DNA from 2 places in the Kineococcus halophytocola genome. Region 2 is predicted to be linked to the other one. Evidence: riboswitches for the same ligand, from Rfam matches in the RefSeq annotation. Region 2 holds a riboswitch; the other holds the start of a gene.

Region 1 (5,527 bases), on a different contig from region 2:
CGGACTGAGCCCGCGGCCGGGTCCGCGGCGACGGCCGACCGGCTCCCGGTGGGAGGCCGTGGCAGGATGCCGACTGTGAACTCCGCACCGTCAGGGACCGCCGGTGTGTCGAGGACCGGAGGGTGGCGAGGCTGATGGGGATCCCGCGACCGACCCGGATCGTGCGGGCGCTGCCGCTGCTGCGCCGCCGCCCCGCCGGCCCCTCCGACCCCGGTGGGGGCGGCCGCGCCGTCCACCGCAACGACTGGGTGCGCTCGGCGCCGGCGACGGCCGTGCGCGCCACCCTGCAGCGGGTCCTGATGACCCCGCTCATGCGCTCGCAGGTGCGCATCCAGGTGCACGACGTCGACGTGCTGGACCGGCTGGGCACGGCGGCCGTGCTGGTGGCGAACCACTCCTCCCACCTGGACGCCCCCGTCATCCTCGAGGCGCTCGGGCCGCGCCGCCGGCGCCGGGTCGCGATCGCCGCCGCCGCCGACTATTTCTTCGACGTCTGGTGGCGGGCCGCGCCCTCGGGCCTGGTCATCGGCACCTACCCGCTGGAACGGCGCGGGGGCCGGGGGCAGAACCCGTCCTCGCAGCTGCTGGCCGACGGCTGGAGCCTGGTGATCTTCGCCGAGGGCGGGCGCAGCTACACCGGCGAGATGCGGCCCTTCAAGAAGGGCGCGGCGTACCTGGCCCTGGACGCCGGGGTGCCCGTGGTGCCCATCGCGCTGCGCGGCACCTTCGACGCCATGCCGCCGAAGCGGAACTGGCCGGTCAAGGGCCGTCCGCCGATCCACGTGACGTTCGGAGAGCCGCTGCACGGCCGCGAGGGCGAACGGGCCGGCGACTTCACCACGCGCATCGAGGACGCCGTCGCGAAGCTGCTCGCGAACAGCTGACGGCGGCACCCAGGGCGTGATCTGCGTCACGCGCGAGGGCTGCCGCCCGCTCACCGGTGCGGGCGCAGGTCACGGACAGGTCGCGGGACGGTGTACGGCGGACCGCTGACTTGTTACGGTCGGGATGTTCCCGGGGCTCCCCGGGGACACGGCCGCGGAACGCCGAGTCCTGCCCACCGCGCCGGAAGCAGAGCCCGTGGGCAGGAGCGGGGGACCCACACGTTCCTCGGACGACCGCCCCGGCGGGAGTCCTCGGGGTGAAGCCGCGCCCGCGGCCGGGTCAACCCACCTTCGACCCGAACCCGACAGCTGACCTCGCAGGCGTTGGAGGTCACATGTCTGCGATCCGTCGCGCCCCCGCGCGCCACCGCGCGTCCCGCACCACGAAGTTCGCCCGCCGCGGCCTGCTCGCGACCGCCGCGGCCGGTGCCGCCGGCGCCGCGCTGCTCGCCCCGGTCTCCAGCGCCTCCGCCGCCCCCGTGCAGGAGTGGGACCGCCTCGCCCAGTGCGAGTCCGGCGGCAACTGGCACATCAACACCGGCAACGGCTACTACGGCGGCATCCAGTTCAGCGCCCGCACGTGGACCGGCTTCGGCGGCGGGCAGTTCGCCCCCCGCGCCGACCTCGCCTCCCGCGAGCAGCAGATCGTCGTCGCCGAGCGCGTCCTGGCCAAGCAGGGCTGGCGCGCCTGGCCGTCCTGCTCGCGCAAGCTGGGCCTGCGCGGCGCCGCCGACCCGGCCGGCATGGAGGCGGCGCTGCTGCACCCGGCCCCGGCTCCCGCTCCGGCCCCCGCGCCCGCCCCGGCTCCTGCGCCCGCCCCGGCCCCCGCACCGGAGCCGGTCGCCGAGGCCGCTCCCGCCGCCATCCGCAGCCACGTCGTCGCCCCCGGCGACACGCTCTACCGGATCGCCGTGAACCACGGCGTCCCCGGCGGCTACGTGTCGGTGTGGAACGCCAACCGCGCCGCCATCGGCGACAACCCCGCGCACATCCGCGTCGGCCAGGTGCTCGTCCTGCCCTGAGGCGCCCCGGGCCCCCGGCCCCGCTGACGTGCGACCCGCCCCGGGTCCGGCTCCCGCCGGGCCCGGGGCGTTCGTCGTCCCGGCCCCCGCCCGGCCCCACGGGGACCGGCCGTGGCGCTGCGGCCGCCGGCCTGTGGCGCTACGGCCGCTGGCCGAAGACGTGCCGGCGCACCCACGCGTGCATCGCCACCGCCGCGGCGGCGCCCACGTTGATGGAGCGGGTCGAGCCGGACTGGGCGATGGCCAGCACGTCCACGCAGTGCGCGACCGCCTCGTCGGTCAGCCCCGGGCCCTCCTGCCCGAACAGCAGCACGCACTCGCGCGGCAGGTCGTAGGTCTCCAGCGGCACCGACCCCTCGACGTTGTCGATGCCGACGACGGGCAGGCCCCGCTGCGCCGCCCAGACGGCCAGGGCCGCCACGTCGGCGTGGTGGTGCACCGACAGGTACCGGTCGGTGACCATCGCGCCGCGCCGGTTCCAGCGCCGGTGGCCCACGACGTGCGCCCCGGCGGCGTTGACGGCGTTCGCCGTCCGCACGACCGAGCCGATGTTGGCGTCGTGCTGCCAGTTCTCCACGGCCACGTGCAGCGGGTTCCGGCGGGTGTCCAGGTCGGCGACGATCGCGGCGTTGGACCAGTACCGGTACCGGTCCACGACGTTGCGGCGGTCGCCCTCGGCGAGCAGCTCGGGGTCGAACCGCGGGTCGTCGGGCCAGGGCCCCTCCCAGGGACCGACGCCGACGACCCGCTGCCCGAACTCGTTCACCCGGCGATCCTGCCAGGCCTCAGGCGGCCTTCCGCCACGCGGAGGCGAAACCGAGCGACCGGCCCGTCTGCAGGAGGCTGTTCTCGTACAGGCGGCGCGCGACCGCGACGAACAGCACCGCCGTGACGGCGATGACCCCCAGGGACAGCAACGGCTCCCACAGCGCCACGTCGCCCTGCACGACCCGCTTGGGCATGACCATCGGCGAGGACAGCGGGACGTAGGACAGGACCGTCTGCAACGTGCCCGGCTCGTTGGCCGCGAAGGAGGCGAAGAACGGCAGCATGACGAACATCTGCACCGGGGTGGCCGTGGACTGCAGGTCCTCCAGCCGGCTGGCCATCGCCCCGGCCGCGGCCCACAGGCACGACAGCATCGCGAACCCGAAGACGAAGAACACCAGGAACCAGGCGGCCGCCGCGGGGATCCCGGGGATCGAGTCCAGCAGTTCGGGCTGGGCGAACCGCAGGGCCAGGACCCCGGCCACGACGAGCACGAGGATCTGCCCGAACGCCAGGATCCCGTTGCCGAGGATCTTGCCGATGAGCAGCTGGCGCACCGGGACGGTGGTCACGAGGAGTTCGATGACCCGGGTCTGCTTCTCCTGCACGACGCTCTGGGCGATGGAGTACCCGAAGATGAGGACGATCTGGAAGAACAGGACGGCGAAGGCCAGGCCCAGCAGGTAGACCATGAAGGGGTCCACCGCGTCGGGGGCCAGCAGCACCGTGGCCGGCGGGGGCAGCGACAGGACCGCGCGCGCGTCGTCGGGCCCGACCCCCAGCGCCTGGAACGCGGCCACCGTCTGGGCGGTGCCGATGCGGGCGGACAGGACGCCGTCGAGGGTGTCCGAGACGGAGCGGTCGCCCACGACCTGCACGCCGGTGCCGGTGACGAGCACGGCCGCGTCGACGTCACCGTCACGGACGGCCTGCTCGGCGGCGGCCGCGTCGGGTTCCTCCCGCAGGCTCACCCGGGTGCCGGGGTCCTCCCCGGGCTGGGCCTTCTCCACGTACGGGCGCGAGTCGCCGGTGACGGCGACGTCGTAGTCGTCCGAACCCCCCGAGAGCAGTCCCGGCAGCACGGCCGCGAGCGCGACGATGACGAACAGCAGCGCCGTGGAGAAGATGAACCCCTTGTCCCGCAGGCGTTCACTCATCTCGCGTTGGGCGACGATCCACCACTGGCCCCTCACCGGGACACCTCCTGGAACAGTTCGGACAAGCTGGGCAGCTGGGGGGCGAACGAGCGGACGGGGCCGCGCCGCACGGCTTCGGCGAGGACCTGCTGGTCCAGGCCGGCGGCGCCGCCGGCCAGGTCACCGCCGGCCGGGTCACCGCCGGACAGGTCCAGGACGGCGCCGCGGGCGTGACGTTCCACCACGCGCACGCCGGGGACCTCCTCCAGCCAGCCCAGGTCGGTGTCGGCGACGAGTTCGTAGCGGGACCCGGCCCGCTCGCGGCGCAGCTCCTCGGGTTCGCCGGCGGCGACGACGCGACCGCCGTGCAGGACGACGAGGTCGTCGCACAACCGGTCGACGAGGTCGAGCTGGTGGCTGGAGAACAGGACCCCCACCCCCGCGGCGGTCCTCTCCCGCAGCAGCTCGGCCATGGAGTCGACGGCGAGGGGGTCCAGGCCGGAGAACGGTTCGTCCAGGACGAGCAGTTCGGGGTCGTGGATGAGCGAGGCCGCGACCTGGACGCGCTGCTGGTTGCCCAGGGAGAGCGACTCGAGCTTGTCGCGGGAGCGTTCGCCCAGACCCAGGCGCTCCAGCAGCTCCTGGCCGCGGCGGGTCGCCACCGCGCGGTCGACGCCGTGCAGCCGGGCGAGGAAGACCAGTTGCTCCAGGATCCGGCCCTTGGGGTACAGGCCGCGCTCCTCGGGCATGTAGCCGAAGCGGCGCCGGGTGGCCAGGTCGGGCGTCGTCCCGCGGAACGTGACCGTCCCGGAGTCGGCGGCGAGCACCCCGAGCGCGATGCGCATGGTCGTGGTCTTGCCGGCGCCGTTGGCACCGACGAAACCGACCATGCGTCCGTCCGGGACGGTGAACGAGACGTCGTCGAGGGCGAGACGCTCCCCGAAGCGGCGGGTGATGGAGTCGAGGACGAGCACCCGCCGAACCTAGGGGGCGCCGGTGCGCGTCCGCGTCCACCGAACGTCTACCGGGACCTCACGCGGTCCCCGTCAGACGGTGGGGTGCAACCGGACAGCGGTGGCCTTGACCACGAGGTGCACCGCGGCCCCGGGGGCCAGGTCGAGCTCGGCGGCCGCGGCGAGGGTGACGTCGGCCTGGACGTCGTGCTCGGGCAGGGCCTCCAGCCGGGTGCGGACCCGGACCACCTCCCCGCGGGGGCTGACGTCGACGACGGTCGCGGCCCAGCGGTTGCGGGGGCTGCCGCCGGGGTCGCGGGGGTGCACGGCGACGGCCGCGGGGCTGAAGACGGCGACGCCGCGACCCCCGGGGGCGGCCGGCGGGTCCCCGGCCAGCCCGGCGACGAGCCCCCCGTCGCGGGTGCGCAGGCCCTCGGCGGTGAGGACGCCGGGCAGCAGGTCCAGGCCGGCCAGCCGTGCGCCGAACCGGCTGCGCGGGGCGGTCAGGACCTGCTGGACGGGGCCGCTCTCGGTGACCCGGCCGCCCTCCACGACGACGGCCCGGTCGGCGAGCGCGAGGGCGTCCAGGGGGTCGTGGGTGACGAGCAGCGCCGACCGGTCGCCGCGGGCCAGGACGCGGCGCAGCACCTGCCGCACCTCGGGGGCGGCGGTCACGTCGAGCGCGGCGAGGGGCTCGTCGAGCAGCAGCAGCCGGGGGTCGGCGGCCAGGGCGCGGGCGATCGCGACGCGCTGGGCCTGCCCGC
Region 2 (5,527 bases):
TACCTGAGCAACGGGCCGTGGAACTTCGCCGAGCCGTTGACGCGGTTCCTGGACCGCCACGGCTTCCCGCCCGGTCCGCTGCTGCTGACGGACTGGGGCCCGTCGCCGGAGGGGTTCTTCCGCGACGGCCGGACCCACAAGCGCCGCAGCCTGCAGCGGTTGCGGGCGCAGTTCCCCGCGGTCCGCTGGGTGCTGGTCGGTGACGACGGGGAGGCCGACCCGGTGGTCTACGGCGACTTCGCCCGCGAGCACCCCGGCGCCGTGGAGGCCGTCGTGCTGCGGCAGGTCGGGGCCGACGTCGGACCCGGCACCGCGCGGGAGGCGCCGGCGGAGGTGGTCGGCGGCTCGGTCCCCGTGGTGCGGGGACCGGACGGGCACGTGCTGCTGCGGCGGTACCGCGCGGCGACGTCGGGGGACGGTGGAGACCGTCCCCCGCGGCTCAGCCCTTGACCCGCGCGTAGTCGTCGAGGGCGACCCGCCGCTCGTGGGCGTGGTCGACGATGCGTTCGGGGTAGCCGTGGGCGTACCCGTCCGCCACGTCCCACGGCGTGTGCACGGCCCTGCCCGGCACGTGCCGCAGTTCCGGGACGTACCGGCGGACGTAGTCGCCCTGCGGGTCGAACCTCTGGCCCTGGGTCACGGGGTTGAACACGCGGAAGAACGGCGAGGCGTCGGTGCCGGACCCGGCGACCCACTGCCAGCCGTGGTTGTTGCTGGCGAGGTCGCCGTCGCGCAGCCGGTGCATGAACTCCCGGGCCCCGTGCCGCCACTCGACGTGCAGGTCCTTGACGAGGAAGCTCGCCACGATCATCCGGACGCGGTTGTGCACCCAGCCGACCGACCGCAGCTGCCGCATCCCGGCGTCCACGACCGGGTACCCCGTCCGCCCCTGCGCCCACGCGGTGAACGCCTCCCCGGGGTCGGCGTAGCGCAGGCCGGCGAGCTGGGGCTTGTAGTACTCCCGCGCGCTGTCGGGGCGGTTCCACAGGACGTCGGCGTAGAAGTCGCGCCAGCACAGTTCGGTCCGGTACGTCCGCGCCCCGTCCGACCGCTGGCGGCGCAGGTCCGCCAGCAGCGTGCGCGGGTGCAGCTCACCCCACTTCAGGGCGTGCGAGAGCTGGGAGGTGCCGTCGTGGTCGGGGCGGTCGCGCTCCTCGCCGTAGTCGGCCAGGCCGTGCTCGAGGAACTCCTGCCAGCGGTCGTGGGCGGCCTCCTCGCCGGCCTCGGGCAGCGTGAGGTCGCCGAGGTCGGGTTCGGCGGGCCAGTGCCGGCCGTCGACGCCCTCGCCCTCGCCGAGCCAGCGGACGTCGCCGGGCGGGTCGGCGGGGGCGGGCCAGCCGTGCTCGGACCAGGCGCGGGAGAAGGGCGTGAACACCTGGAACGGCCTGCCCGAGCCGTTGAGGATCGTGCCCGGCCCGATGGCGTACGGGGTGCCGGTGCGGACGAGTTCGCGCCGGTCCTCGGCCAACGCGGTGGCGACGGCGTCGTCGCGGCGGCGGCCGTAGGGCCCGGCGTCGGCGCTGACGTGGACGCGGCGGGCACCGACCCGCTGCGCGAGGCGGCGCACGACCTCGGCCGGTTCCCCGTGCTCCACGACGAGCCGGCCCCCGAGGTCGGCGTCCAGGGCGCGCAGCGAGCGCAGCAGGTAGGCGCGGCGGACGTCGCCGGAGGGGCCCCACAGCGCCGGGTCGACCACGAACAGCGGCAGCACCTCGCCGTCGCGGGCCGCGGCCAGCAGGGCGGGGTGGTCGTGCAGGCGCAGGTCGCGCCGGAACCACAGGACGGCGGTGCCGTCCCGGGTGCTCCCACTGGTGCTGCGTGCGGCCGTCACGGGCGCCGACGCTAGCCGCGGCGGGGCGGGCCCGCTATCGGGAGGCGTTCGCAGCTGCCCCGCGCCGCGGGCGGTGACGGACGGTGGGGACAGGGGTGCGACCACCGGCGCCGATGCCGGATGATGACCGGGTGAGCGATCTCATCGACACCACCGAGATGTACCTCAAGACGGTCTTCGAACTGGAAGAGGAAGGCATCGTGCCGATGCGCGCTCGCATCGCCGAGCGGCTGCACCACTCCGGACCCACCGTGTCCCAGACCGTGGCCCGCATGGAGCGCGACGGGTTGCTGCACGTCGGCACCGACCGCCGCCTGCAGCTCACCGAGGCCGGCACCACCAAGGCCATGCGCGTCATGCGCAAGCACCGGCTGACCGAGCGGCTGCTCACCGACGTCATCGGCCTGGAGTGGAGCCTGGTCCACGAGGAGGCCTGCCGCTGGGAGCACGTGGTGTCCGAGGAGGTCGAGAAGCGCCTCGTCGCGATCCTGGACCACCCGCACTTCGACCCCTACGGCAACCCCATCCCGGGGCTGCAGGAGCTGGGCGAGGGCGAGGCGGCCGAGACCTTCCGGTCCGGTGTGAAGCCGTTGACGGCCCCCGAGGTGGAGGGCCGGACCGTCGTCGTGCGCCGTCTCGGCGAGCCGTTGCAGACCGACGTCCCGCTGCTGGCGAAGTTCCACACCGCCGGGCTCGTGCCCGGGGCCGAGGTCGTGGCCACCTCCTCCGGCGCGGGGGTGGAGGTCACCGTGGGGGAGACCGTGGTGGATCTCACACCTGCCGAGGCGGGGCACATCTTCGTCGCCGTGGGCTGAGCGCCCGCCCCCCCGGCGGCCGGTCCCGCCACCACGCTCCCGGGGTCCCCGCCACCGGGGACCACCCCGACGGCCCCCGCGCGGGGGCGTTGCGGCGCAAGCCGTGACGCCCCACCGGGGGCCCTCGCTCGTCCCACGTTCACGCAGGTCAGCCGTCCGTGGTGGGATGTTACTCAGAGTAAGGGTATGATCGACGGCACGTCACCAGCTCGGCACCTGTTCGTCACCGGGCCGTGACATGCCGGTCGTCAACGGGTTATGGTCCACCCGCAACCACGACCACGCACGTGGATGCCCTCCCGCGGACGCCGAGCCCTGCCACCGCGACGAGGTCCCCGAGACATCACATGGCAGGGGTGGGGGAACCACGTTTCCCGGGCGATGCGCGACCGTCAGGTCCGCGGAGTCCTTGGGGTGAAGCCGGTGCGAACCGGCCGGGCGATACTCCCGCCCGAACCCGACAGCTCACCTCGCAGGCGTCGGAGAGGCCCTCACCTTGACGACTCGCGTCCAGGCGCGCCACCGCGCTGCCGTCCGCCCCCTCACGCCCCTGACCGACCTGTCGGACAGCGTCGCCCGCACCGCCGGAGGGGTCGCCCGCACCGGCGCCGTCGCCGCCGCTGCCGGTGGTCTGCTCGCCGCGGTCGCCCTGCCCGCCACCGCGGCCCCGGCCGCCGCGCCGACCGCGGTCGACACCTCGGTCGCCAGCACCGTCCCGGCGGCCTTCGGCGCCACCGCCCCCGGCGTCGTGTCCGCCCCCGCCACCGCGGCGACGCTGGCCACCACCGCCGCCACGTTCGCGGCGGCCCCGGCCCCCGCCCCCGTGGTCGTGGCCCCCGTCATCGAGCGCGCGACCCGCAGCGGCGACGCCGCCCCGGTCATCGCCTCCAGCGTCGCCGAGAGCGCCGTCGCGGTGGCCCAGCCCGCCGCCGTCGAGGCCGCCGCGCCGGCCCCCGCCCCGGCCCCGGCTCCCGCGCCGGTCCCGCTGGGTCAGCAGATCCTGTCCGTCGCCGACGACTACGCCGGTGTGCCCTACGTCTACGGCGGCACCACGCCGTCGGGCTTCGACTGCTCGGGCTACACCAGCTACGTCTACCGCCAGATCGGGGTGGACATCCCCCGCACCGCGAACGCGCAGAAGCAGGCCGCCGCGGGCATCTCGCGCGGCGACGCCGTGCCGGGCGACCTGGTGTTCTTCTCCAACTCCGGCGGTCGCGCCTACCACGTCGGCATCTACGCCGGCGACAACATGATGTGGGACGCCCCCCGCGCCGGGAAGCCCGTCCAGCTCCGCGCGATCTGGAGCAGCTCGGTCACCTTCGGCCGGCTGGCCCCCACGGTCTGAGACCGATCCGCCCACCAGGGGGCGGGCCCCCCCCCGCGGGGGCCCCCCCCCCGTGCGTGGCGGCCCGGCGACCCGTCCGGGCGCGTTCACGGGAAAGGTGCTGACTCCGCCACCACCGCGACGTACTCTGCCGTCATCGACGACGGGCAGCACCGACTCGCAGCACCGACTCAGGGGGGGCCGATGACCACACGTCGTGCCGGCGTCCCCGGCCGCCGCGCCGGAGCCGGATCGCACATACCGCACGGGCCCGCCGGGCAGCACGTCGTGGGGCACCACCGTGTGCACCACCACCATGCGGCCGTCGTCGTTCTCAGAGGCGCCTCCCCCGACGGGGAAGGCGCCTCTTGTCGTCTCAGGAGGTGGATGTGCGCACGCTCGTGCTGAACGCCGGCTACGAACCGCTCGCGGTCGTGTCCTTCCGGCGGGCCCTGGTCCTGGTCCTGGCGGGGAAGGCCTCGGTCGTCCTCGCCGACGCCGATCCCGTCGTCGGGGCTACGGTGAGCCTGGAACGCCCGTCCGTCATCCTCCTGACCCGCTACGTGCGGGTGCCGCGGGGCCAGGTCGTCCCGGTCAGCCGGCGCGGGATCCTGCGCCGGGACCACCAGCGGTGCGCCTACTGCCGCGGGCACGCCACGACCGTGGACCACGTGCTGCCCCGCAGCCGGCGCGGCCCGGACAGCTGGGAGAACCTCGTGGCCTGCTGCGTGCGCTGCAACAACGCCAAGGGCGACCGGACCCCGGAGGAGATGGGCTGGCACCTGCCGTTCCGGCCCGGCCCGCCGCGCGGGGCGTCCTGGGCGGTGCGCGGGGCCGACCAGCCCGACCCGCGGTGGGACTCCTTCCTGGCCACCGCCGCCTGAGCGAGGGCCGGACCCCGGCCCGGGGGCGTGGTTCAGCCGCCGGGGCGCGGGTCCGGCCCGCCCCGCTCCGCCCGCAGTTCCGCCCGCAGCTGCCGCACCTCCCGGGCCAGGGCCTGGACGTCGGCACGGGTCGCGGCGGCGGACTCCTCCTGCTCGTCGCTGACGCGGTCGATCAGCCACGAGGCCAGGGACGCGGTCACCACCCCCAGCAGCGCGATGCCGGCCAGCATGAGCCCGACGGCGACGAGGCGCCCGGTCCCGGTCACGGGGTACAGGTCGCCGTACCCGACCGTGGTGATGGTGGTCGCCACCCACCAGCAGGCGTCGGGGAACGTGGTGATGACGGCCGCCGGGTCGGTGCGCTCGGCCTCCAGGACGGCCAGCGCCGCGCAGAAGCCGACCACGGTCGTGGCGCTGACGACGTAGAGACCGACCCGCCCCCGCAGGGAGGACCCGCTGTTGCGGTTCAGGATCCGCAGGACGGTCAGGACGCGCAGCAGCCGCAGCGGCCCCAGGGCCGGCAGGACGAGCAGGGCCAGGTCCAGGGGGTGGGTCACGACGAACCGCACCCGGTCGTGCGCCTGCGCCAGCCGGCGCAGGTAGTCGACGCCGAACAGGACCCAGACCCCGGCCGTGACCGCCGTGCAGGCGTGGCGCGCGGGGGCGGGCAGGT

What was found. Region 2 has a riboswitch for cyclic di-AMP ahead of AB2L27_RS13455 (C40 family peptidase). Riboswitches for the same ligand answer to the same signal wherever they lie in the genome.
Region 1: it holds a riboswitch for cyclic di-AMP, as region 2 does, so the genes downstream of both, AB2L27_RS14490 (transglycosylase family protein) here and AB2L27_RS13455 (C40 family peptidase) in region 2, are expected to answer to the same signal.

The regions. Positions count from the first base shown of each region.
Region 1 is NZ_JBGFTU010000016.1:100,009-105,535, forward strand. Features, by position in the region: gene AB2L27_RS14480 (SDR family oxidoreductase) at 1-8, shown strand, start outside; gene AB2L27_RS14485 (lysophospholipid acyltransferase family protein) at 123-884, shown strand; cyclic di-AMP (ydaO/yuaA leader) riboswitch at 1,054-1,223, shown strand; gene AB2L27_RS14490 (transglycosylase family protein) at 1,220-1,906, shown strand; gene AB2L27_RS14495 (TrmH family RNA methyltransferase) at 2,046-2,672, opposite strand; gene AB2L27_RS14500 (ABC transporter permease) at 2,692-3,867, opposite strand; gene AB2L27_RS14505 (ABC transporter ATP-binding protein) at 3,864-4,784, opposite strand; gene AB2L27_RS14510 (sulfate/molybdate ABC transporter ATP-binding protein) at 4,857-5,527, opposite strand, start outside.
Region 2 is NZ_JBGFTU010000014.1:115,669-121,195, forward strand. Features, by position in the region: gene AB2L27_RS13440 (App1 family protein) at 1-450, shown strand, start outside; gene AB2L27_RS13445 (cryptochrome/photolyase family protein) at 440-1,831, opposite strand; gene AB2L27_RS13450 (metal-dependent transcriptional regulator) at 1,963-2,646, shown strand; cyclic di-AMP (ydaO/yuaA leader) riboswitch at 2,970-3,140, shown strand; gene AB2L27_RS13455 (C40 family peptidase) at 3,143-3,991, shown strand; gene AB2L27_RS13460 (HNH endonuclease) at 4,360-4,854, shown strand; gene AB2L27_RS13465 (potassium channel family protein) at 4,887-5,527, opposite strand, start outside.